4 regions of the Chryseobacterium vaccae genome follow, and region 2 is predicted to be linked to each of the others. Evidence: riboswitches for the same ligand, from Rfam matches in the RefSeq annotation. Region 2 holds a riboswitch; each other region holds the start of a gene.

Region 1 (6,228 bases), 1.0 Mb from region 2:
CTGCAAGGGTATTGACAGGGCTTCCAACAGACAGCTGTACTCTTCTTGACGAATCATATCGGTAATCAGTATATTGGGAAGGTCCGGAAGAACTGTTCATCTGGGGCACTCCTCCGTAAGGAATGACTGTAACATTAGAGATATGCATAATACTTGAATCTGTAGATCCTGTGGAACAGTAATTAAGCCCTGTATAAAAAAATACAGAAGCTGAAAAAGGGGTATTTCCATCAGCAACCTGAACTTCGTAGGCCGTACAGGGGGTAAGAGAGGTAATCTGATAAGCAGCAGCTCCGGAAGTGACTACCGCCATTACCCATACAGAGTTACCTACAGGTCTGAATCTCACGTTATAACTGGTCGCGCCAGGTACCGGATCCCAGGTGACATCTGCTGAGGTTGCTCCGATATTAGATACCATAACATTAACAGGTGTTTTGAAGCTGTTTACGAAAATATCTTTTCCGGTAATTTTTGCGGCCTGAAGCAGCATTGTTCCTGTAGAAAGCAGGAGCATAAAAAGTAGTTTTTTTCTCATAGTCAATGGTTATTGAATTTTCACCTTAAAATTACACTAAAAAATCAAATATTTTTACATTTTTTAAAGCATGGGTCCTATATTATGGTTATATACAGACACTTTTCTTTGTATTTTTGAAATATGGATAAAAACATCAGGGTTCTCTGGATCTTTTATTACAAACTTCTGTTTCCGGCGGTATTATTTTCTCTGCTGGTTTGTTTTTTAAGTGGATTCAGCATTGGAAATTTCGGACTATGTTTTCTATTGATTCTTCCCCTGCTTCATTTTTTCATCTATGAAATAAGGTTAAAAGGTGAATATTTCTTTTATGCGAACTTTGGATTTTCAAGAATATTCCTCTGGGTCTTCACTTTATCATTAAGTTTAATTGTAAAAATGCTCTCAGGATTATGGTAAACAGGCTTCATGCAGACAGTATAACCCAATCTTTCGGTACCAAAAAAATTCTTCAGGATGTTTTTCTAAGCTGTGAAACCGGGAAAATCTCAGGAATTATCGGCCCGGCGGGCGGAGGAAAGTCTACGCTGCTCCAGATCATGTTCGGAACAATAAAAGGTGATACCCAGTTTATTAAATATAATGACACCATTCTCAAAACCCTGTCTGACCGGAAAAGCAGAATTGCTTACCTGCCTCAGCGTACTTTTTTCCTTCCGAAAAATATCAGGATAAAAAACTTAATTTCACTGTTCTGTAATGAAGAAAATAGGGAAAAACTTTATCATCTTAATATGATGAAACCCTTTTTAGAGGAGACAACCAGGGATCTTTCCGGGGGAGAAAAAAGAATCGTAGAAACACTACTTATCCTCTATTCTGAAGCTGATTTTATTTTGCTGGATGAACCTTTCAGCGGGATTTCTCCTAAATTCTGTGATGAAATGGAAAGAATCATCAAAAGGCAGTCAGCCTATAAAGGCATTATTATTTCTGATCACAATTATGAACCTCTATTCAGGATGGCTGATGATATTTACTTTCTCGCCCAAACCTATTTGAGAAAAATCAAAGATTTTGAAGAACTGAAACAATTTAATTATCTTCCGAAAAGTTTTTAATTTATATATTTGAGGGTCAAAAAAATTTCATCATGATTTCTGTAAACAAGGCATTGTATCTCTCCGCTTTCAGTATTTTTTCTTTAGCATTTGTTAAAGGGCAGAATAAAGTTCCTTTCGGTGTTGTAAAAGCTGAGGAAGGTTATGCCAATGTACGTGTACACAAAGAGGATTACAGAAAGATTGTAGATAAGATCCGTATGCGTAAAGGGGACGTGTTTGTTTATGTAAAACCGGCTCCGGGAGAAACGGAATGGATCTGGATTAAATATCCTGAAAAACAAGATGATGATAAACCTTTTGTAAGGTATGAAACCCTTGACAAAGAAGGAATGGTAAACAAAGGACGTATTTCTTTTGTTGATCAGCTTCCTGCTTTTACCCCTACCAAATCTAAAAACGGGAAATCTTTAATTTTCACAGACAACAGCAATCCTAAGATCCCTACCTCTCAAAGAACCAAAGTGGTGATTGATGTATATCCTTCCAACGCAAGCTATCGTAAGCAGGAAAAAGATGCTGACGGAAAAATTCTTACCATTGATAAAGTAAAGCCGTGGGGTATCAAAAATGAAATTCCAGAAGGAATGACTGAAATCAAATCAATCAGAGTACAGCAGCCGGGAAGAGGTTCTGTTTTTGTTCGTGAAGCGATTAAAAATATGTTCCAACCTACCATGGATTTCAACAATATTGGTGTAACCGCTCTTGATAACGACCATATCTATCTCTACATGATTAACGGATCCGGTGAAAACAGGTATACTACCCTCTGGACGATCAAGGAAGGAAGGGTAATGAGCCAGATCATTTATAATAATCCGGAATAATTGCTGTTTTTCTCTGTATTATCCTTATTTTTGCAACTGAAAAAGTTTTGTACTTATTCATCATAGAAACTGGTTCTGCTTTACGCAGATTAAAAGGGAACCGTGTGGAAATCACGGACTGTCGCGCAACTGTAAGTAACTGAATTTTTTATCAAAAGATCCACTGTGCAGGGCACGGGAAGGAGATAAAAGATGTTACAAGTCAGGAGACCTGCCTTTTCTTTAAACAAAAAACTTTCGCGATTTGAAGTTTATTGATCCGATGAATTGTTTCAGGAATTCCTATGATTCCTGTTATTGTTCTGTTGTTTTAATTTATTTCATCTCGCTTTAATTAATAATGAAATATGACTACAGAAGAAAGAATTGAAGCATCCGAAACCAGGATTTTTAAAGCGGTTTTCCCCAACACTACGAATCATTATGATACTCTTTTCGGAGGTACGGCCATGCAGCTGATGGATGAGGTAGCTTTTATTACGGCAACCCGTTTTGCCCGTAAAAGAGTGGTCACGGTAAGCAGCGACAAAATTGATTTTAAAAAGCCTATTCCTGCCGGTACGATTGTAGAACTGATCGGAAAAGTATCTTACGTCGGAAAGACCAGTATGAAGGTGAATGTAGAAATCTACACGGAACAGATGTATTCTTACGAAAGAGAAAGAGCAATTGTTGGTGATTTCACTTTTGTAGCGATCGATGAATTCAAGAAACCGATCCGTATTCTATAAAAGCATTCCATTGCCATAATTATTCAAGATAGGTATAGGACTCTTTGATGAGTTCTTCGGGGTACCCGTACATTTTCAAAATTCTTATGGCATTTGGTTTTTGATTGACTCCCTGGTTCAGCTGATAAGTAAACCTCAGTTTATCTTCCTGTATTTCTTCCGAAAAATAGTACAAGGCATAATTATTTTTTTCCAGGAAATGGGCTATTTCCAGATCATGGGTGGTAATGCAGATTAAGTTTCGCTCAGAGTTCATGGCTTTTAAAACAGCTTTACTTATGGCTATTCTTTCTTTGGTTCCCGTACCTTTAAAAATTTCATCAATCAGGATCAGATTAAAACCTTCTTTTTCATTAAAGAAATCTTTGATTCTTAATACTTCTTCCAGATAATAACTTTTGTTTTCATTAATGTCGTCTTTAATTGAAATTGAGGTTAAGATCTTCATGAAAGGAGCTTCATAAGCATCTGCAAAGCAAAATCCGAATAGCTGAGCCATCAGTGCATTAACAGCCAGGCTTCTCATAAAGGTTGTTTTACCGGACATATTTGATCCCGTAAGAACAATACCGGAATCTGAAATATGCAGATCATTTTTCACACAGTCATCAATCAGAGGATGATAAATTTTCTCTGCCTTTATTTCTTTCTTTTCACTGAAAACCGGTCTGCAAACCGTATATTGATGCTTAATTTCAGAGAGGGTTACAGCAGTATCGATTTTACCGATATATTCATAAATTTTCAGCAGATTGTCTTTGGAAGCATTCAGAATATTTACGTTCCTGCTGAATCCGAAAATCTCAAGATTGCAGGTGATCCTGGCAATTTCCAGTAATAACCAGAAAACGATCAGAAACTCATTTTTCGCCAATTGTTGTGCTGCATTTGCCGACCATATGACCCGCACTAATCTTTTGAGATCAATGGTCTTATATTCTTCCGCCAGAGCCTTTGTTTTGCTTATATTTTTCGCTACTATAATGGCAGTATATAATCTGGAAATAATCGCATTGTAATATTCCACATAGCTTTTATTGGCATAATGAAAATAAGCATTGACTAAAAACAAGGGAACAATAAATCCGAGAACAGGCTTCACAAAAATACCGCAGACCAGGATAATACAGAGTAAGGTGAGTGAAAGTTTTGCGTAATTAAGGTATTTCTGATTAATAAAAATTCTGTTTTCAATCAGATCAATGATTTCATAATCATGAAATTTATTCAGTTTTTCGAGTTCTTTCTCAATAATATCCGTTTTATTTTCACTGCAGTAGTCCATGTAATGGTCAAAGAAAGGATCTTTATTTTGAGGGATGATCCTCAGTTTGGAGTAAAAATACTGCCTCCCTATTTTGGATTTTGTCTGATCCAGTTTAAAAAAGAGGAAATCAAGATTTAAATCTTCAGCCGTTTCATCCGGAATATTCTGAAATACTCTATTATCATGGCTTTTAAACAGATAATATTTCCTTATAGAACTTAAATCAAAATCCATTTTTATTTTAATTAGACTTTAAAATAGTTGAATCGTTACAAGGGATTTCTTAAGTAGAAGAGATTATAAATTTTGAGGAAAAAGTTTCGGGCGGCCTCCGGCCGCCCGAAACTCTCTATTAAAATACAAAAAAACAACTGTCGTTATTTTTTGACTATTTTTTTAGTTGTGCTCAATCCGTCTTTAAAATTGATTCTCAGAAAGTAAATTCCGGAAGACAGGTTACTCACATCTATTTTATTGTCCATTAATCCTGAGTTGTTCATTCTTCTTCCGTTTAGATCTAATATATCCACAGAATTCACAGAACGTTTGCTTGTGATTGTAACAAAATCAGAAGCAGGATTAGGAGAAACTTCTGCATCTCCGATTGTTTTTACTTCTGCTACTCCTAAATTCTGACCAATCAGCGTAAGAATAGGCTTGTACTTTTTAGACTGTGCCTGGGTTGTGGAGGTAGAAGACGGTCCTGTATAGTTCATCGGAGGGTTGGCAGGATCAGGATTGTCATCATCATTCCTGTTGATGAGTGTCATATCCTCGGTATAATCGGCAGTCTGGTAGAAGGGATAATTTGATCCGTCATCTCCTGGCAGATTCTCATCCACCGTAATCACAAGATTATCTGTACCATTGTAGGAAAATGGGGTATCTAAAATAAGTGTAATTTCATTTCCATTGATGGAAACACTTCCGCTTGTAAGTGATTTTTGCTGCTGTGCTATAGGAATCCATCCTGCTCCGGTGGTGCTTACGGTATTCTGGAATCCATTCAAAGCGGTGTGACCGATCCAGACCTCTATTTCTCCTGTATTATTCAATGCAGACGGAGCCGTTTTTGTATAGAATTTTAATTGCTGAATCATCATCGGACCTCCGATCTCACTGGCTAGATAAAGCTGCTGAGACAAACTGTATCCATAATAAATCGATATAGGAGCTGATAAGCCTACGTTGGAATCAACTCTCGTTCCTGAACCTATTGTTACCTGCGAATAAGAAAGACTTGCAACCAACAAACTAATAAATAGTAATTTTTTCTTCATAATAATCCTTTTTATAAATATTTTACCTAAATGTACGAATATTAAACATATACGGAATTAAAAAAATCAAATAATTCACCAAATCAACAATAAAACTGAGATTGATTTGTATTATACATTAAATTCTCTTACCCAATAAAAAAAGCACTGCTCAATTCTGAACAGTGCTATCATTTTTTATAGAAAAACAGGGTTATTTTAGAACCTTTTCTGTTTCCAGACTTCTGCTTAACAGGAGTTCAAAAGCCTCACCCATTTCATCTGAGGCTCTGGTAATAGCTGTTTCCAGCATGTTTCTGATTTGCTTTTCTGTCACACCAGCTTCTGTCCAGCTTTTTCCTGAGGTATGAGAATTCAGAATAAAAGGCATAATCCGGTCTATAGAGCAGGCAAATATGGCATCCGGAGTTTTTTCTTCTTCAAATTCAAGCCACAGGTTAAAAAACTCTGTACGCAATGGCTCATCCAGAATACCAAAAATCTTCTGTGCTGAAATTTTTTCTCTTTCAAATTTCCCT
Region 2 (6,228 bases):
TTCTTACTTCTCCGAGATTCGTCATCATCCACCTGAACAGATTGGTAGTAGGAACTGCGATGATCTTATTTTCCACTTCATTATAATATCCGTCTGCCTTCACATAAATTCCTTTAAAAAACTCATGGTCATACAGTTTCTGATAAGTAAAACCAACATCATACTGTCTGGTAAATTCAGGTTTAAGCATGACATTTCCGATCATGGTGTAATAAAGATCATTGAAAGTAGGCATCCTGAAAATCCTTTTATAAAATGCCCTTACGGTAAAGTCTTTTGAATCAAAGGGCTGATAGCTCAGAAATGCAGAAGGGGTCCATTCCGTTTTATCGGGAGATTTTGCATTTTTTTCTACATTTTCATGTACAAAGGTTCCGAGTACACTTCCCAGAAATTTAAACCTTCTCCACTGATAGGTTGTAGCAAAGGCCAGTAATGAAGTATATCGGGTAGGAAATGAAAAATCCCTGAGACTGGCATCCAGATTATTGTACTGAAAATCAAAACCTGCGCTTACATCCCAGTCTTTAGTAATGGAATAGATATTAGATGAAGAAAGATAGAATTCCCTCTGAGTATAGGTATTATCGATACGAAGTGCTGTTGTTGATACATTAACTGTATCCAGAAATCTGGAATAATCGTAAGCAAATTTGGCTTTCACCTGAGTCTCAAATTTTGGGAACAGTTTTTTTCTGAAATTGGCCTGAATAAAATAGTTTTCATCCAGCATCTGCTGCCCTTTGGGACCGAAATCATTATTCACAATAGCTGTAGGAATTCCACGGTCTGAAATATATCCGTAACCCCGTACACTCCAGCTTCCGTCATTAAGGGTTCCGTTAAAACCGGTTTCAAAACGTTTGGCCCGGATGTAAGAATCATATCTTCTGGCAATGGTATCATTGGCAACAGAACCATCAGCATTTTTCTTTTCGTATTTATACTTGTACAATCCTTTGCTCTGAACAAATTCTGAACTGAAACTTGCGGAAACCCGATCTGAAATCTTCTGTTCTAAACGGAATGAAGGATTAAAGAGACTGATAGACCCTAATTTCAATCTAAACGTTACGTTCGTTTTTTGATTTCCTTTAAATACAGGTATTTTAGGTTGTAGATAAATAGATCCCGAAGATCCGAAATCCTTTGCCGGCTGAAAAATTTCACTTTTCTGGCCGTTATATAAAGAAATTGACTCTATATCATCAAGGGAAAATTTTCCGAGGTCCACCACTCCGTTCTGTGCGTTTCCGAGTTGAATTCCATCATAAAAAACGCCGACATGCTGGCTTCCCATACTCCGGATATTCACCGTTTTCAGACCTCCCATTCCACCGTAATCTTTGATCTGAACACCGGAAAAATACCGAAGGGCATCTGCCACCGACTGACTGTTAAGTCTTTCCAGTTGTTCCCCCGAAAGAATCTGTGCCGGAAGAATTTCTTTAAAATCTTTTTTATAAATCTGAATAGGAAGAATCGTTTTCTCCCAGATGCTGTCCTTAGACTGTGAGAATACAAGATGAGAGGCTGCCACAAAAATTGTGATAGCTCCCTTTTGAATCAGAGAAGCAATAAGTTTTGTCACCATTAGCTCATTTAGAATAATGATGACGCTAATGGATATAAGAAAGCAACGACAAAGCACAGCATTCACTGCACAGAATCATTGTAGTCCTAAGCTTTATTCCACGAAAGCGTCAAACGTTCATCATCTGGCAGGTCTTCTGACTTACTCCGTTTCTGAAATCCTTCCCATTAAAAAACAGTGGATATATTATTCAAAAACTTTGGTGTGGAGCTTACAGCAGCGGGTCTGTCCCGGATTTTCACCGGATTCCCTTTTAAGCGCTTTTTACGGCTCACCAGATTCCGGCAAAGATAAACAATTATTAACACATTCAAAACATGAAATAACAAAATGATTTTCAATGGGATAAAAACATTTAACAATAACCTGTTGCCAGCAAAAGATAAACCCTACAGATAAAAAAATATCTGTAGGGTTTCACTTAAAAACACCTCTTCCCAAGCGATCAACTGTTCATCAAATCCCGATATTCAGAAAAATACTGAAACGGGATTTTGCCTCAATATCTCCTCCTGCCAGGTTGGTGTAAGCAGGCAGCATAATCTCACTCCCGAGACTAAACTTTTTATAAGATGCTTCAAAGCCCAGCTTCCCATACAAAGCGCTTCCTGACGTGCGGGGTAATGCTTCTCCGTACTGTCGGTTGGTATCATATACTTCACCCTGAAATCCAGCCTTGGCAGATAAGATGGTTTTCTCGTTCCCTGCAACCTGATAAAATCCTGTTGCGGCATAATTCCATTGGTTTCCGAACTGATAATGCTTTTTATTTTCCGTTTTGATGGTATAATCCGTATTAATCAGAACTGCCAGCTTATTTCTCTGGAATTTATAATTCAATGCAGCCTGATAATCCCAGCTCCCTGTTCCCAGCTGAAAACTCGGATTAACTCCGGACATCCCTTTTTCGTCAAATTTACCTAAAGGAACTTTTATTCCCAGACCTCCATTAAGCTGATGGACATTCTCCTTTGAATTAACGATCTGATAAATTCCCATCAGGTTCAGATCTCCTATTCCATTGATACGGATGTCTCCCTGCATTGTTTTCTTTCCGTGAAAATGGAATGGCAGACTGGCATAAACACTCAGTTTTTTTGTCAGAGGAATTTTTCCCCAAAGCTGAAGCGTATTGAAATACTGATCCTGTGTAAGATCTTTCACAAACAAATTTTCTTTTGCCTTATAATGCTGGGCAAAATATTTAATCCCGATAAACTGAGGATTCAGCAACGATTCAAAACCTGAAGAGCCATTTCCGGCCGCACAACCGCAGGCATCGCAGTCATCAAGCAGTATTATTCTATTAGCATTATTGGAAACCTCCATGCTATCGTTAACAGTTTTAGCCTGAAATCCAACAGATACAACCATTCCTGTCATTACCATTATTGTTTTCGTGTTCATTATTCAGAAAATTTGGGGTTAGAAATAAAGTTTTTATCGGAAAGCGTTTTCAGAAAAGCAACAATAAACTGCTTTTCCTGACTATTCATAGCTATTCCAATATGACCGTTCTGTTTTAGCTCCGGATCCAGATTAGGATTGTCTTCTACTCCGTCCGAATAAAAATTAAGAACGGCTTCCAGTGTATAGAACCTTCCGTCATGCATATAAGGTGCTGTATATTCTACATTTCTAAGACTTGGCACTCGGAATTTCATCCAGTCGTTCTGGTCGAGGGTTACCCGGTAACGCCCAGGATCTTTAAACTGCGAATTATAATACATACCCGTATTTCTGAAACTTTCATCTGTAAATAGTTCTCCGCTGTGGCAGGAAGCACATTTCTGCTGGAAGAGAGTCATTCCCTGGGATTCTTCTGTAGTCAACTTTACTTTTCCCTGTCTGAAACTGTCATATTTTGATTCTGCTGAGATCAGGCTTGCCATAAACTGAGATAATGCTTTCAGTACCCGTTCTCCTGTAATATTTTCATCTCCGTAGGCAGCAGCAAAAAGTTTTTTATATTTCGGATCTTCTTTCAGTTTTGTAATGGCTTCCGGCATCGAGCTGTCCATTTCATTCACATCTGTAATCGGAATAATGGGCTGTTCATTCAGATTATGGATCACTCCATCCCACATATACCTTTTCAGGAATATCATATTCTGGATGGGTGGTGCATTCCGGATTCCTATTCTGTCGTCTACGCCATGGCTTACATTATGTCCGTGGTGGGTAAAAGCATTTTCCTGAATATGGCAGAACCCGCATGAAATGGTATTATTCCGGGAAAGTTTGCCTTCATAAAATAATTTCCGGCCTAGCTCAACACCATTTTTAGTAACCGGATTGGAAGTCTTATCAAAAGTCATATCAGGAAAATAAGAAGGAAACTGCAACGGATAAACTTCGTCTTTGTCCAATGGCTGTATCACCTCCTCTGAACAGGCTGTAAAACTCATCAGAGCAGCTAGGAGCAACACTATTCTTGGTAGTATATTAATCATTGTGAACATGGTCTACTTTAAATATTTTCGTGAGATTATCCGTTACGTCTACCAAATGTTGGTTTGAACCCATCGCCATATCATTGTCTGTAGTCAATGTCAGGTTTTTGGTTCCGCTCAGAAACTGGTTAAGATCAGCCAGAACATGGATAGATGGCTTGATCTGGTTGGTCACCCTGGCCGTAACGGGAAGGTTCAACGTAATTTCCCGGTAAAGATCAGGCGTATTGTTAGCCGCTACATTTCCCATATTTCCGGTGTGGTTCATAAATTCTTTATCTGCCGATGCATTTCCATATTTCCCTTCCAGCTTTACGAACACATACCCGGCAGCCCAGGACCACGACATTCCTTTCTGTTTAGCCCTATTCCAGAATTCTGCCTGCCCGTCCTGCCCCAGCAGATAAGCTTTCTGACTGAGCCCAAGTCCGAATTTTATTTTCTTATAATTATTTTTAGGAATACCGTTCAGATCCAGATAGATCACTCCTGCTTTGGCATCTGCCTGATCGATAATGAAAGCCCCTTTGTCCGGATTATTTTCGTTGTATTTGAATTCATTTCCATTTTCATCGATCAGACTGATATTACTGATGATATATTTCAATGTTGAAAATTTATGTTTCTGCCCTGCTGCAGAAGTCTGTACCGTTTGATCCAGCACAATATTTCCCAGATTATTAAACCCGTTTTCAAATTTTACCTGAATATTTCCTGCTAAAGAATCCTGAGGATCCTCGTCATCCCGATTTTGACACGATGTAAAAGCAGCCAGCGTAAAGGCTACAAAGAATAATGATAAAAATTTATAGATTTTCATTTTGATTTTTTAAGTTGAATTTTTGAAATAAAAGTAGTGCTGAATGTGCGAAAACATTCAGTTTTTTTGATTGACAAAAGACAAAAGATATTTTAACACTTATGCTATTTTAAGTGATGAAATAAGAGCAATTAAACTTTTGAAATAAAAAATTCTGTGATTTTTGCTGTTAGTCTTTCGAATAAAAATAAATAAAAACTTAAAAAACCGGTGGTCTGAAAATGTGTTTCAGAAACAGAAATGAATAGGCTTCTTCGTAGATGAAGCTAAAGTTGAAAAAAGGTATTTTTTCAGTGGTGATAACTTCCGTAATACCGGAAGGAATATAAGTATCGAGAATTTTCTGCCCTGAAGTTTTGGTTTTATTTAAAGGAGAAGAATCGGTATCGTTTGTTTTGGCAAGCTCTTTAGTGAGGTAACATTTTCCGTTACAGTGAACTTCCGGCCTGCTTTTATTGATACACAACACTTTTGAGATATAATCATAATTTACAGCATACTCCGCCAATGGGATCAGGGGTCTGAACACCATGTAAAGGGTAAGGAATATGCTGCAAATTAAATTCATTGATTATTTTTTGCTTACGGCTTCATCATATCTTCTGCTCACTTCTTTCCAGTTCAGCACGTTCCAGATTGCAGTAAGATAATCCGCTCTTTTGTTCTGATACTTCAGGTAATAAGCGTGTTCCCAGACATCAATTCCCAGGATTGGGGTTCCTTTTTCCTCAACAACATCCATCAAGGGATTATCCTGGTTAGGGGTTGAAGAAACGAATAGTTTCCCGCTTTTATCAACGGAAAGCCATGCCCATCCCGAACCAAAACGGTCAGCTCCTGCCTTGCTCATTTTTTCTTTAAAAGCGTCCAGGCTTCCAAAGGTTTCATTGATCGCTTTCAATAATTTAGCTGAAGGCTGCGTATTTTTTTCAGGGGTAAGAACCGTCCAGAAAAGTTCGTGGTTGTAGTGTCCTCCGGCATTATTTCTTACAGCAGGCGGAAGTTTGGAAACTCCCGACATGATCTGAAACAAAGTCTGTTTTTCCTGTGGAGTTCCTGCAATGGCTTTATTCAGGTTAGCAACATAAGCTGCTGCGTGTTTTGAATAATGGATCTCCATCGTCTGTGCATCAATATTTCCCTCCAGCGCGTTGTATGCATATGGCAAAGGGGTCTGCTTAAACTGGGCAAAAGCGAACTGAGCAGCCAATACTGCGCTTAAAGCCGCTATTTTCAAAATCTTCATAACGTTTTGTTTTTATGGTTGAACAAATTATTTTTTATTTGAGAAAGGAAGATGGAGGCTGGAAGAAGGAAGTTTTAATTAGTCTTCTTAATCAGAAATCATTAATCCTATCAAA
Region 3 (6,228 bases), 2.8 Mb from region 2:
ATTTCTCGGAACACCAATGTATTCATACATATTTCCGTTCAAATGCTGTACTGTCAGAACCGATTTTTCAAGAAAGAAATCCTGAATATTGGACTTTGTGATGGTCTCCGTATATTCTTCTTTGTATTTTTCCTGCGTTTCAGGATTGATGCTCACCAGAAAATGATAGGCTTCAATCACCGATTTGCTTTTTTCCTCTGCTTCTAATTTTCCGGCTTCATCATTGATAAATTTATCAGGATGAGTATCCTTCATCGTATTTCTGTAAATAGTTTTTAACTCCTTTAAAGTAACGGTTTTATCAACTCCTAAAAGCTTTCTGTGCTCGCCCAGTTTTTTCATAATGTATGGTCCTTATTTCGGGGTGCAAAATTAAGCTTTTAAATTGTAAAAATCATAACTTATTCAGTATTAATTTATTTAATAATCAGAAACTGAAAATTTATATGCAGACAATAGGAGTATATAATACTATTTTAACGTGTATGGAGATAGCAGATTATTTTCTATGAGTCATGATGAGTCTTTTATAGTGCCATTCTATGCCGGTGTATATCTTATTGTTTATTTTTCAAAAATATTTTCAAAATGATTCTTTAGTGAATCTATATTGGGATAATATTCCTTTTTTCCTGGTAAAATAATTTTAGTTTGATGTAACTTAGCATAATATTTGTCATGGAGAATTTTATTACTCACTTGAATCGTATAATTTTCAGGATTTATACTAATTAATCCTAAATCAAACAATGTATGAATATCAGATCGTAGCAAGATACCATTAGGAACCTTATTCGTTTCTGTTCCTTTAAAAGAATAGATATGAGCCGCTTCTAACATTTCAACAATTTCACATTGAGTGATTGCACATTTTTGATTATAAATCTCAAGAAGTTTTTCTCTGAATTTTCTTTGTCCTCTTCTAGCATAAATTTGAACAGCCATTCTTTTTCTGTCATCTTCTATGTTATTAAAATTGAATGGTTCAATTTCTTTCTCGTTAATAAATGAAGTTAGATAATCGTTAGTTTGTAGATAATCAGAGGCTTTTATTAACCCTAAATTATAAAGACATAAGCTTAAAGACTTATTGATATGACTAAGTAAGGCATCGTCGTCTTTTAATTCATAATAAAATTCCTTAGGATTTTCAAATACATTGTTATATTTAGTTCTATCACTACCACCGTCGACATCAATTTTAGGAGAAAGACTTTTTGATTTTCTTATAGTTATGTTTAAACCTTTAGGATTAGTTTTTGATTCTGCGCAACCTACTACAGCGCCTTTTCCAAATTTATCGAAACAAATCGCTACATATATTCCATCTGATACTTTTTGGTTGGGAGGAAGAATACACACATGGGTTACATGGGGGAAGTTTGCTGCACCTTGAGATACCTCTATTGTTAAATTTGTACCCTCAAAATTTTGATATTTTTCTTCTAATTCAAGTTTAAAATTATTAAGAGCTTTTTTTACATTATTTAAAATAGGATTGTCGGTCTTTATGGTTTGGCTTTTTACAATAGGATTATTTTGCCTGAATTCACAGATTTGATTAAAATAATTAGTCATTAGATTTTTAAAACGAAACTAATAATTTTTTATTTATTTACAAACAAGATGAATTTTTTAAACCCCAATCAATTGAAAACAAGAGTTCGGTCTCTATTTTATCTAAAATGAATAATTCTCCTGATAATCTGACATATCAATAATATTCCGAGATAAACCAATATAAAGGCCCACTTTATTCAATAGGAGCGGGCTTTAGCCCGCTCCCAAAAAAACAAAAAATCCTTCGGCTTTAGCCAAAACCTAAAACCAATGATTCCCTAGTTTCTCCCTTGCCACATACTCCGCACTCGCTTCCTTTGCAGCCCCCACCATGGCAATCAGAGCCTTTTCCGTTTCATCCCAGTGTCTTGTTTTCAGACCACAGTCAGGGTTTACCCAAAGCTGCTGTGCCGGAATTACGGCTTGTGCCTTATTCAACAATTCTACCATTTCTTCTTTGGACGGAACTCTTGGAGAATGAATATCATAAACTCCTGGACCGATCTCATTCGGATATTTGAAATCAGCAAAGGCATGCAGCAGTTCCATCTGGCTTCTGGAACATTCTATGGTGATTACATCGGCATCCATATCCGCAATATTCTGGATAATGTCATTAAATTCAGAATAGCACATATGCGTATGAATCTGAGTAGCATCTTCCACGCCGCTGGCAGAAATTCTAAAGGCTTCTACTGCCCATTTCAGGTAACTTTGCCAGTCGGATTTCCTCAACGGAAGACCTTCACGAATGGCGGGTTCATCAATTTGGATAACCCTGATGCCTGCTTTCTCCAGATCGGTTACCTCATCACGGATAGCCAGAGCAATTTGTTTGCAGGTAAGAGAACGGGGCTGATCATCCCGTACAAAAGACCATTGAAGGATGGTTACAGGACCTGTCAGCATTCCTTTTACCCATTTCGTAGTTAATGATTGGGCATATTGTGACCAATAAACGGTCATAGGATGAAGTCGGTGGACATCTCCATAAATAACAGGCGGTTTTACACACCGGCTTCCGTAGCTTTGTACCCAACCGTTTTGAGTGAAGGCAAATCCGGAAAGCTGTTCTCCGAAATATTCCACCATATCATTCCGCTCAAATTCTCCGTGAACGAGTACATCAATTCCTGTCTTTTCCTGCCAGCGGATTGTTCTTTCCGTTTCTTTTTTCAGTAGTTCATCGTAATGTCCGGCAGTGAGTTCCCCTTTTTTGAATTTCGCTCTCCAGCTTCTTACTTCTTTGGTCTGAGGAAACGAGCCAATGGTTGTTGTTGGGAACAATGGAAGTTGAAGGACTTTCTGTTGGACTTCTTTTCTGATGTTGAACGGATTATTTCTCTGTGCATCTGCTTCAGTGGTTACGGAAATGCGGTCTTTAACTTCCTGATGATGAATAAGCGTTGATACTTTACGGTTTTCCAGTGCTTTCCTGTTTTCAGCTAATACCTGCAAAGTATGATAATCCGGATTTTCTGAAGCTAGCTTTTTCAAAACAGCGATTTCTCCAATCTTTTGTTTGGCAAAAGCCATCCATTGTTTAATTTCAGGAGACAAAACTTCTTCATTAGTTTCCGAGTCAAGATCGAAAGGAACATGGAGGAGCGAACAGGAAGGCGCAATAAAGACCCGTTCTGATCCGATTTCACTGACCGCTTTTTTAATCCAGTGAAGCGATCTTTCAAAATCGTTTTTCCAGATATTTCTTCCGTCCACAACTCCAAGAGAAAGGCTTAATGTGGTAGGAATTGCCTGTAAAACGTCATCCAACTGCTCAGGACAGCGCACTAAATCAATATGCAAAACATCTGTCGGAAGGGAAGAAGCCAGAGAAAGATTGTCTTTTAATCCTTCAAAATAAGAGGCAATGATCAGTTTAAGATCCGGAAACTGTTTTCTGATTTCACCATAAATATAGTGATACGTTTCTTTTGCTTTTTCATTTAAATCCAAACCGAGGAACGGTTCATCAAACTGAATGTATTCTGCACCGTGGTGTTCTAGCTCTTTTAAAATTTCAATATAAACAGGCAAAAGATTTTGAGCCAGATCCAATTTGTCGAAATCTTCTTCTTTTTCTTTACCCAAAAGCAGGTAAGTAACCAATCCGATAATGACAGGTTTCGCATTAATCCCGGATTGTTTGGCACGGATAAATTCTTTGATGATTTTATCGGAAAATAATCTGAAATTCTGGTTTTTCCTGAATTCAGGAACGATATAATGATAATTGGTGTCAAACCATTTGGTCATTTCCATGGCAGTGATGTCCAGACCGTTTTTCTGATAGCCTCTGGCCATAGCAAAGTAAAGATCAAGCTCTGAGTAAGATTCTTCAGAAGCAATAGCCTGATAACGTTCCGGAATGGCTCCAACGGTAAGCGTCATATCCAATATCTGATCATAATACGAAAAATCATTACACGGAATAAGATCGATGCCTGCTTCCTGCTGGATTGTCCAGTTGGCTTGGCTGATGGTTTCCCCGGTTTCCAGCAATTGTTGCAATGATGTTTTACCTGCCCAATATTGTTCACAGGCTTTTTTGAGTTCTCTGTTGCTGCCAATACGCGGGCAGCCAAGTAGGTGTGTTTGCATTTTCTTTCAAACTTTTAAATTAAACAATGGTTTAAAAGCTCTTTTGAATGCTTCGCTATGCCGCCGCGGAAAGAAAATAAAGGAAACGCAGAGATACAAAAAGGACGTAATTTTCCTGTTAACGGTAGAATACGTTCAAAGTATCATCTGTATGACCCAAAGCTTCAGACCGCGGAAGCATTGTCAATCCGGAACAGGCAGGTCTCCTGGCTTGCAGCGGCATCTGTCATCCTTCCCGCTTTTGGCAGTGGATATGCTGGGACAGAAACCTTTGGTATGCTGCTTACAGTTGCGCGACAGCTCGTGATTTTCACACGATTCCCTATTAATCTACGCTACGTAAAACCTCTTCCGTTTTGATGAAGTATTATAAAGAACAAAATAGGGGATAAAGATATAGAATTAAGATAATTGATTGGCTGTATTTTGAAAATTTAGAATAATATTTTGAATTGATCTTATTATAAAGCTGAATATTCTGTATTTTTGAAAAAAATGACCGTAAAAAGAATATTATCCTGTGGAAAGACTTGATGAAAAGGATCTTCAGTTGCTGAGAATCCTGCAAAAGAATGCAAAACTGACCGTTAAAGAGCTGGCAAAAGAAATTAACCTGTCTCCGTCACCTGTTTTTGAACGGGTCAAAAGATTAGAACAGGAAGGTTATATCAAGCATTATGCAGCTGTTCTGGAAGCTGAAAAGCTGAACAGGGGTTTTACGGTTTTCTGCCAGATTAAGCTGAAAATTCATGACAGAGCTGTCGGAAATAAGTTTGTAAAAGACATCCTTAATATTGAAGAAGTAGCGGAATGTTACAATATCTCCGGCGATTTCGATTTCCTGCTGAAAGTTCAGGTAAGGGATATGAAACATTATCAGGATTTTGTCTTCAATACATTGGGATCGGTAGATTCTATCGGAAGCACACACAGTACTTTTGTAATGGCGGAGGTAAAAAATACCCATGGGGTTTCCATATAAATATTATAAAGGACAATATTATTTGCTCCTGACTTCCAGAATATTTTCTACAGGTTGCTCCGGATGTTCAAGATAAACTTTATTCATATCGACTTTTCGCAGCCAATCAGAAACTTTAAAACTCCGTAGCGGCAATTCTGTTGAATCTTTATTGATCTCAAAGCTCAGGCTTTTAATGGTATTTCCTCCACCGAAGGATTGTCCCCAGAACTTGTTTTTATCATAGCTGATAAGACGGTTGTCCAGATTTTTACCTTCTGTATCATAAACTTCCGGACGGGTATAGGTTTTATCAAAAGTCCATTGGGTAATATACCCGATTCCGTTAGAGTCAACTGTTAATTCATTTTTACTGAGTTTTGAAAGCACAAGATTGATTTCTCCGGAATATCCTTTGGGAACAATAATTTTTAAGGTTGGGGAATATAGTTTATAACATGAAACTATTAAAACAGGAATTGATGTTAAAAAAACAATTGATATAAATTTAGTTTTGCGGAATATAAGGCTCAATATAAAGGACAGAAACAAAATCAGCCCTATAACCATAACCAGTATAACGACAGAAACAAATATTCCCGAAAACAAACCCCCTCCCGGCATATCTTTCAGCTGGTATAAAAAATAGAGCAGTAAGAAGGCTGATAAAACAGGAGAAATTCTCTTTACAGTGTTCATACAGGTTTCGTTTTTAACAAATTTAAGCCAAATGTTCAGAAAGAACAATCGTTAAGGGTACTTAAAATCTTCAGTATAATTAGGATGGATTTTCGAATTAAGATCTGCTTATTAAAAATCTTTAATTTTTTCCTTAATGAATCTTAACACTTAAAGGCTCTTAATGTTTCAAAGAAAATTTAAGTCGTTTTTTATGATTTAAAAAGACTCATACAGATGTTTATTAATCTTAAAATAAATGAGCTGTCTTTTAAAGTCAATAATCGTATTGAATTTCTTCAGGAATTTATTTCCGAAAAAGCCGGCCATTTTCTCTGTGGCATCAATACCTTCTTTAGAGCTTGAAAGAGTAACCGGAATATTATAAAGAAACTTTTGGGCAAATTTCAGGGAAGGGCAGAGTACAA
Region 4 (6,228 bases), 2.0 Mb from region 2:
CCCTTCTATCCGAAAAGATCAAAAGACATACTTTGGGAACAGATCCCGGCAAAGATGTAACGGTTTATGAAGAAAAAGACAAAACCAATTTCATCTCTGTCTATAAGTCTAAAAACCAGAAATATATTCTGATTCATTCCGGAGCGACAACGTCTTCTGAAACCAGGTATCTTGATGCCGATAAACCGGACGGAACTTTCAAAGTTTTCCAGCCAAGGATGAAAAATGTTCTGTATACAGTTACACCTTTGGAGGATAAATTCCTGATCAGAACGAACAAAGACGCCCTTAATTTCAAGATCGCCGAAACTCCTTTAGACAAAACCGGAGCCGAGAACTGGAAAGATTTTATTCCTCACAGAAATGATGTTCTGATGCAGGGAGTAAGTGCTTTTAAAAACTATCTTGTTTTCAGTGAAAGACAGAACGGTCTTACCCAGCTTATTATTTTCGACAGAAAGACAGGTAAAAAAGAACCGTTGAAGTTTGACGAGCCTGTTTACACCGCTTCAGCAGCTGAAAACCCGGAATATAATACAGATAATTTCCGTTTTGGATATACTTCCATGATTACTCCTTCTTCCCAGTTTGAACAGGATTTGAAGACAGGAAAGAGAACCCTTCTGAAGCAGCAGGAAGTTTTAGGCGGCTATAATAAAGAGAATTATACTACAGAAAGACTTTTTGCAACGGCAAAAGACGGAACTAAAATCCCGATTTCCATTGTTTATAAAAAAGGATATAAAAAAGACGGAAACAGTCCGCTACTGCTTTATGCTTACGGTTCTTACGGAAGTTCCATGGATGCCTCTTTCAGCAGTACAAGATTAAGTCTTTTAAACAGAGGTTTTGCTTTTGCTATTGCTCACATCCGCGGAGGTCAGGAAATGGGAAGACAATGGTATGAAGACGGAAAAATGATGAAAAAGAAAAATACATTTACCGATTTCATTGATGCCGGAGAATATTTAGTAAAAGAAAAATATACATCCCCTAAACACCTGTATGCCCAGGGCGGAAGTGCCGGAGGTTTGCTGATGGGAGCTATCGCCAATATGAAACCGGAACTATGGAATGGAGTGATTTCACAGGTTCCGTTTGTAGATGTCATCAACACAATGCTTGACGAAAGTATTCCGCTTACCACCAATGAATATGACGAATGGGGGAATCCTAACAACAAAGATGCTTATTTCTATATGAAATCCTACTCTCCGTACGAAAATATAGAAAAGAAAAAGTACCCTAACCTTCTGGTAACAACAGGGCTTCACGATTCGCAGGTACAGTATTTTGAGCCAGCCAAATGGGTAGCCAAACTGAGAGATATGAAAACGGATAAAAACGTACTGATGTTGAAAACCGACATGAAATATGGCCATGGCGGAGCTTCAGGAAGGTTTGATTATCTGAAGGATCTCGCCTTGGTGTATGCGTTTATGTTTAAACTGGAAGGAATTAATAAATAAGAAAACTCCCACAGATTTTGCAGAATTATTGTGGGAAAAATATAAGAGTAAATAAATCAATATATAAAACTATGAGAAGAAAAATAGTTGCAGGAAACTGGAAAATGAACAAAAATGTAATTGATGCACAACAGTTGATGATTCAATTACTGAGCTATAAAAACAACAATGCCACTAATTGTGAAATATGGATCGCTCCGCCTTCTTTATATCTGATGATGGCCAAAGATGTCTTTGAAAAGGATGAGATCGGAGTATTTTCCCAGGATATGAGTGCGCATGAAAGCGGAGCTTATACAGGAGAGGTTTCTGCAGATATGTTAGAGTCTATTGATGCCACCGGATCTTTAATCGGACATTCTGAGAGAAGACAATACCACGGTGAAACCGATGCACAGTGCAACAAAAAGGTAAAGCTAGCTCTTGATAAGGGTCTTATTCCTGTTTACTGTAACGGAGAAACATTGGAGCAGAGAAAAGCAGGCCAACACTTTGATGTGGTAAAAAGCCAGACTGAAGAAGCCCTTTTCACACTTTCTGCTGACGAGATCAAAAAAGTAGTCATTGCTTACGAGCCGGTTTGGGCAATCGGAACCGGGGAAACAGCTACTCCGGAACAGGCTCAGGAAATCCATGCACACATCAGAGGGATCATTGCAGCAAAATACGGTCAGGAAGTTGCTGATGAGGTTTCTATCCTTTACGGAGGTTCTGTAAAACCGGATAATGCTAAAGAAATTTTCTCACAGCCGGACATTGATGGTGGGCTGATTGGAGGAGCAGCTTTAAAATTAGAGGATTTCTCTAAGATTATTGAGGGTTTTAATTAATATTGAAAAATAGGTTTGGGTTAAAGCCAATGGTTTTTTTAATAGCGTGAAGAGGATAAAGCCCTTTTCTATTGAATTGATTTATGATTAACCAGATCAAATGGTGTAAAAACAGCAGATAATATCTGTGAAATTTGTGGGATCTGCGGGGAAATAATTATAATATCATTTCTATTGAACTACACCCAATATACAACAACAAAAACGGCGGAATCTTCGATTCCGCCGTTTTCTTTTAAAAAAATCTAATTATTGAATATCGACTATATACATCGTTCCTTTGTCTACTTTCCCGGTTTTAGGAAGAATTTTGGCTTTTGGGTTTCCGTTTCCGTCATCTAGGATTCCGAAATCATCATCATTGAAAACAGCAAGTTTATTATTTCCCAGATAAACAATCCCTTCAAACTTATCATGTTCATAGCCTAGTTTGGCAACCAAGTCTACGGCTAGTGTTTTGGTTACGGGCTTTATTCCTGCGATGGTAATTTCATTCCATGTGCTTTGTTCCAGCGTTTTGTTGTTGATCTTCATTCCATCTACAGCAGCAACATCAGATCCGTTTACATCAGAAGCATCTGAGAGACTGATCCTGTATACTTTCTTCACACCGCCCTGCGAACCAAAGTTTCCGTCTCTTTCGATGACAAGAAATTCCGTGTTACTGATCGCTGTTATGTCACAGACAGAATCCGAAGTTCCTCCGTCCTGTTTATATAAAAACTGTTTTGTTTTCCCTGTGGCAATATCGAAAGTTACAATTCTGGTTAAAGTGGTATTGGTAGCCAGGGCTTTTGTAGGAACATACATCGTTGATTGAATGGTTCCTACCAGTGTTTTCCCGTCCGGAGTAATACAAAGTCCTTCCATTCCTCTATTTGCTCTCCTTTTGGCTAAAACAGCTGGCAGTTTTCTCGGTCCCGTATTAACGCCTATTGGGCTTATCCTTTCCATTTCCACTCCTTCTGCACTGTAATGGACAATATGCGGTCCATATTCATCAGAAACCCAGAAAGTACCGTCCGCAGCAGCTACAATACTCTCACTGTCCAGACCGTAATTATCCGTTCCTAAAACATTTCCGTTTACATCGTAAGCGGTCTCGCCTGTACTTCCCATCCCCGCAGGATTTGGAAGCCCAGTGATCGGTTGACCGGAAGGATTTTTCAGTTTAATGTATTTAATGACCTCGATATTTCCATCAGCATTGATCTTAAAATGCATAATGGTTGGAGTGAAATCCGGAGCCGGAAATTTTTTCCCGTTCAGATAATCAGTATTGGGACCACGGTCTGTGATAAGATAGAACTCACCTTTTCTGCTTGGATGGGCTGCTGCACCCGAACCAAAACCTCCGTTAATCACATCTACCCCATTTATGGTAGCCAGTTTGGAAAAAGGAAATTCCTGAGGAAGTTTAGAATAATTAATATCCTGGCTGCTTACATTGTCATCATCTTTACATGATGCCATAGCAATAAGCGCCAAAGCAGAGATCAGCAGTTTTTTCATGTTTACTTTTATGGCAGCGAAAATAGACAACAATTGTAAACTGATCTTGAATACAAGAATAAATATACTTTAACAATAAAGCTCCTAAGGTTAATTTATTTTAAACAGAAAAAATATCAGAATAAAATCCAAACTCACCAATTCTTTATTAAATCTAAAAATCATCATCCCAAACATCCTTAAACTATCAAACAAAGTGTAAAAATTCAAAATAATTCACAAAACGACATCAAAAATGTACACCCTATATTTGTAACGGTTTAAGGCTGAACCATTGTTCATTAAAAGGGAACCAAGTGAGAAGAATATTCAATTCTTGGGCTGTACCCGCAACTGTAAGCTGTTTAAACAGGAGTACACTGTGCCACTGGATCAAAATCCGGGAAGGCGTATTTCTGATGCAAGCCAGGAGACCTGCCTTACCCCATATTCATCAGAGACAGAGTATTTGAAGTCATTCATTTCTTTTTTCTGAGGGAAAGTTTCGGGAATAAAACTTTTAATTTAATTATATCATGAAAAAAATCTACTTTTTTTTCCTGCTGCTTTGTATGCAGCTCCTGTCGGCCCAGTTTACCGAAAACGACATTAAATTCTGGGTAGGAACCGGTTCTAAAAAAGCCTATTTCATTGCTGACTTCAATGATGATGACAATCCTTCCTCCTATGCCTGGGGATACCGTTTTGACTCGGATGATCTTACCATGGAAGACCTCATCGGAGCTATTGCAGCTGCAGAACCTAAAATAGAAGTGGAGATTCCGTCCGGATTCCTTTACAGCCTGAATTATAACCATCACGTACCAAGTCCGGATGATTACTGGTCTACATGGTCAGGGCCTTCTGCTGAAAATATGACACTTAATAACGGCGTGAACGGAGATCCGCTCGTCAACGGTAAATGGTACGGGGCCTCTTTTGGATATGGGTTTACCGATAATACACCTCCACTCTCCCATCCATCCCCTCCTGTTGCCGCTTACAATTCTGCCTGGTATACTACCTCACAGATCACCAACTGGATCGGAACAGGAAGCAATTCAAGCCTTGTGATTATTGATTTTGGTACCAACAATTCAAATGGTTCTGCCCATTCTTTTGTTTTCGGAATCAAATATAACGGAAGCATTACTGCTAAACAGGCTCTTCAACAAATTCAGGCTCACGCTTCCTATTTCAATTTCACTTCAAATGGAGGGCAGATCGCCTCTTTATCTTTAAACAATCATTCAGGAATACCTTCAGGAACAAATACCTGGAAGCTTTTCAAAGGAAAAGATCTTTCAGCATGGAGAAGCCAGACTTCTTTGTCACCAACTCAACTGAGCAATAACGAATGGCTAGGTTTAAGCTTTGGACAAAGATTACCGTTTACCCCTACCGAAGCATCACAGGAAGTTTTAGGTGTTTCTGATGCTCAGAAGAAGGCATTCAGAATTTATCCGAATCCGGCAAGTGATTTTATTCAGATAGAAACAGCAGATGATATAAAAGAAATCAATATTTATTCGGTTTCCGGACAGAAAGTTCTTACTTCGAAAGCTTCAAAAATTGATATTCAGTCTATGCAATCCGGTGTTTATTTGATGGAGATTAAAACTTCAAAAAATACTACGGTTCATAAGCTTATCAAAAAATAACGTGAGTGCGCTTAACAAAAACCTAACAGGTCTCGGAGACCTGTTAGGTTTAGAAAACAGCACAAAACATCAAAATTCAACGATATAAAACAAAAAAACGCACCGGATGGGTGCGTTTTCATTTATCCTTTAAGGGAAAATTATTTTTTCTCTGTAGATCTCTGTAAAACCTCATCTACCATTCCGTAGCCTTTAGCTTCTTCAGAAGTCATCCAGTAATCTCTGTCAGAAGATTTCTCTACCCATTCGTAAGTTTGTCCTGAGTGGTGACCGATAATTTCATAAAGCTCCTGCTTTAATTTCAACATTTCTCTAAGGTTGATTTCCATATCAGAAGCTACTCCCTGTGCACCTCCTGAAGGCTGGTGAATCATTACTCTTGAGTGCTTAAGCGCAGAACGCTTACCTTTCTCTCCGGCAACCAGAAGAACAGCTCCCATAGAAGCAGCCATTCCGGTACAGATTGTTGCTACATCCGGCTTGATGATCTGCATGGTATCGTAGATTCCTAACCCTGCATAAACGCTTCCGCCCGGCGAGTTGATATAGATCTGAATATCTTTTGAAGGATCTGCACTTTCCAGGAATAAAAGCTGTGCTGTCACGATGTTGGCCACCTGGTCATCAATCCCTGTTCCCAGGAAAATAATTCTGTCCATCATCAGACGTGAAAAAACGTCCATCTGGGCAACGTTTAATCTTCTTTCTTCCATAATATATGGCGTAAGATTGGTTGGACCATACATTCCCATATACTGATCGGTAACCAGACCGTTA

Evidence for each region. A riboswitch is a leader RNA that binds a small molecule or an ion and turns the genes downstream of it on or off. The one in region 2 is predicted to bind cobalamin.
Region 1: another riboswitch for cobalamin. It lies ahead of FW768_RS22015 (acyl-CoA thioesterase); the one in region 2 lies ahead of FW768_RS17260 (TonB-dependent receptor plug domain-containing protein).
Region 3: another riboswitch for cobalamin. It lies ahead of metE (5-methyltetrahydropteroyltriglutamate--homocysteine S-methyltransferase); the one in region 2 lies ahead of FW768_RS17260 (TonB-dependent receptor plug domain-containing protein).
Region 4: another riboswitch for cobalamin. It lies ahead of FW768_RS08055 (T9SS type A sorting domain-containing protein); the one in region 2 lies ahead of FW768_RS17260 (TonB-dependent receptor plug domain-containing protein).

Annotation. Positions count from the first base shown of each region.
Region 1 is NZ_VSWH01000001.1:4,794,086-4,800,313, reverse strand. It holds gene FW768_RS22030 (GEVED domain-containing protein) at 1-538, opposite strand, end outside; gene FW768_RS22025 (ATP-binding cassette domain-containing protein) at 934-1,602, shown strand; gene FW768_RS22020 (hypothetical protein) at 1,635-2,432, shown strand; cobalamin riboswitch at 2,485-2,665, shown strand; gene FW768_RS22015 (acyl-CoA thioesterase) at 2,780-3,163, shown strand; gene FW768_RS22010 (MutS-related protein) at 3,183-4,664, opposite strand; gene FW768_RS22005 (T9SS type A sorting domain-containing protein) at 4,808-5,710, opposite strand; gene FW768_RS22000 (HD domain-containing protein) at 5,904-6,228, opposite strand, start outside.
Region 2 is NZ_VSWH01000001.1:3,792,323-3,798,550, reverse strand. It holds gene FW768_RS17260 (TonB-dependent receptor plug domain-containing protein) at 1-1,594, opposite strand, end outside; cobalamin riboswitch at 1,704-1,888, opposite strand; gene FW768_RS17255 (transporter) at 2,051-3,001, opposite strand; gene FW768_RS17250 (cytochrome-c peroxidase) at 3,001-4,002, opposite strand; gene FW768_RS17245 (MbnP family protein) at 4,040-4,867, opposite strand; gene FW768_RS17240 (hypothetical protein) at 5,067-5,435, opposite strand; gene FW768_RS17235 (superoxide dismutase) at 5,439-6,113, opposite strand.
Region 3 is NZ_VSWH01000001.1:951,083-957,310, reverse strand. It holds gene FW768_RS04390 (KTSC domain-containing protein) at 1-342, opposite strand, end outside; gene FW768_RS04385 (HNH endonuclease) at 565-1,578, opposite strand; gene metE (5-methyltetrahydropteroyltriglutamate--homocysteine S-methyltransferase) at 1,822-4,161, opposite strand; cobalamin riboswitch at 4,341-4,526, opposite strand; gene FW768_RS04375 (Lrp/AsnC family transcriptional regulator) at 4,682-5,143, shown strand; gene FW768_RS04370 (hypothetical protein) at 5,162-5,821, opposite strand; gene FW768_RS04365 (retropepsin-like aspartic protease) at 6,020-6,228, opposite strand, start outside.
Region 4 is NZ_VSWH01000001.1:1,789,131-1,795,358, forward strand. It holds gene FW768_RS08040 (S9 family peptidase) at 1-1,469, shown strand, start outside; gene tpiA (triose-phosphate isomerase) at 1,541-2,299, shown strand; gene FW768_RS08050 (esterase-like activity of phytase family protein) at 2,549-3,811, opposite strand; cobalamin riboswitch at 4,058-4,247, shown strand; gene FW768_RS08055 (T9SS type A sorting domain-containing protein) at 4,327-5,451, shown strand; gene clpP (ATP-dependent Clp endopeptidase proteolytic subunit ClpP) at 5,592-6,228, opposite strand, start outside.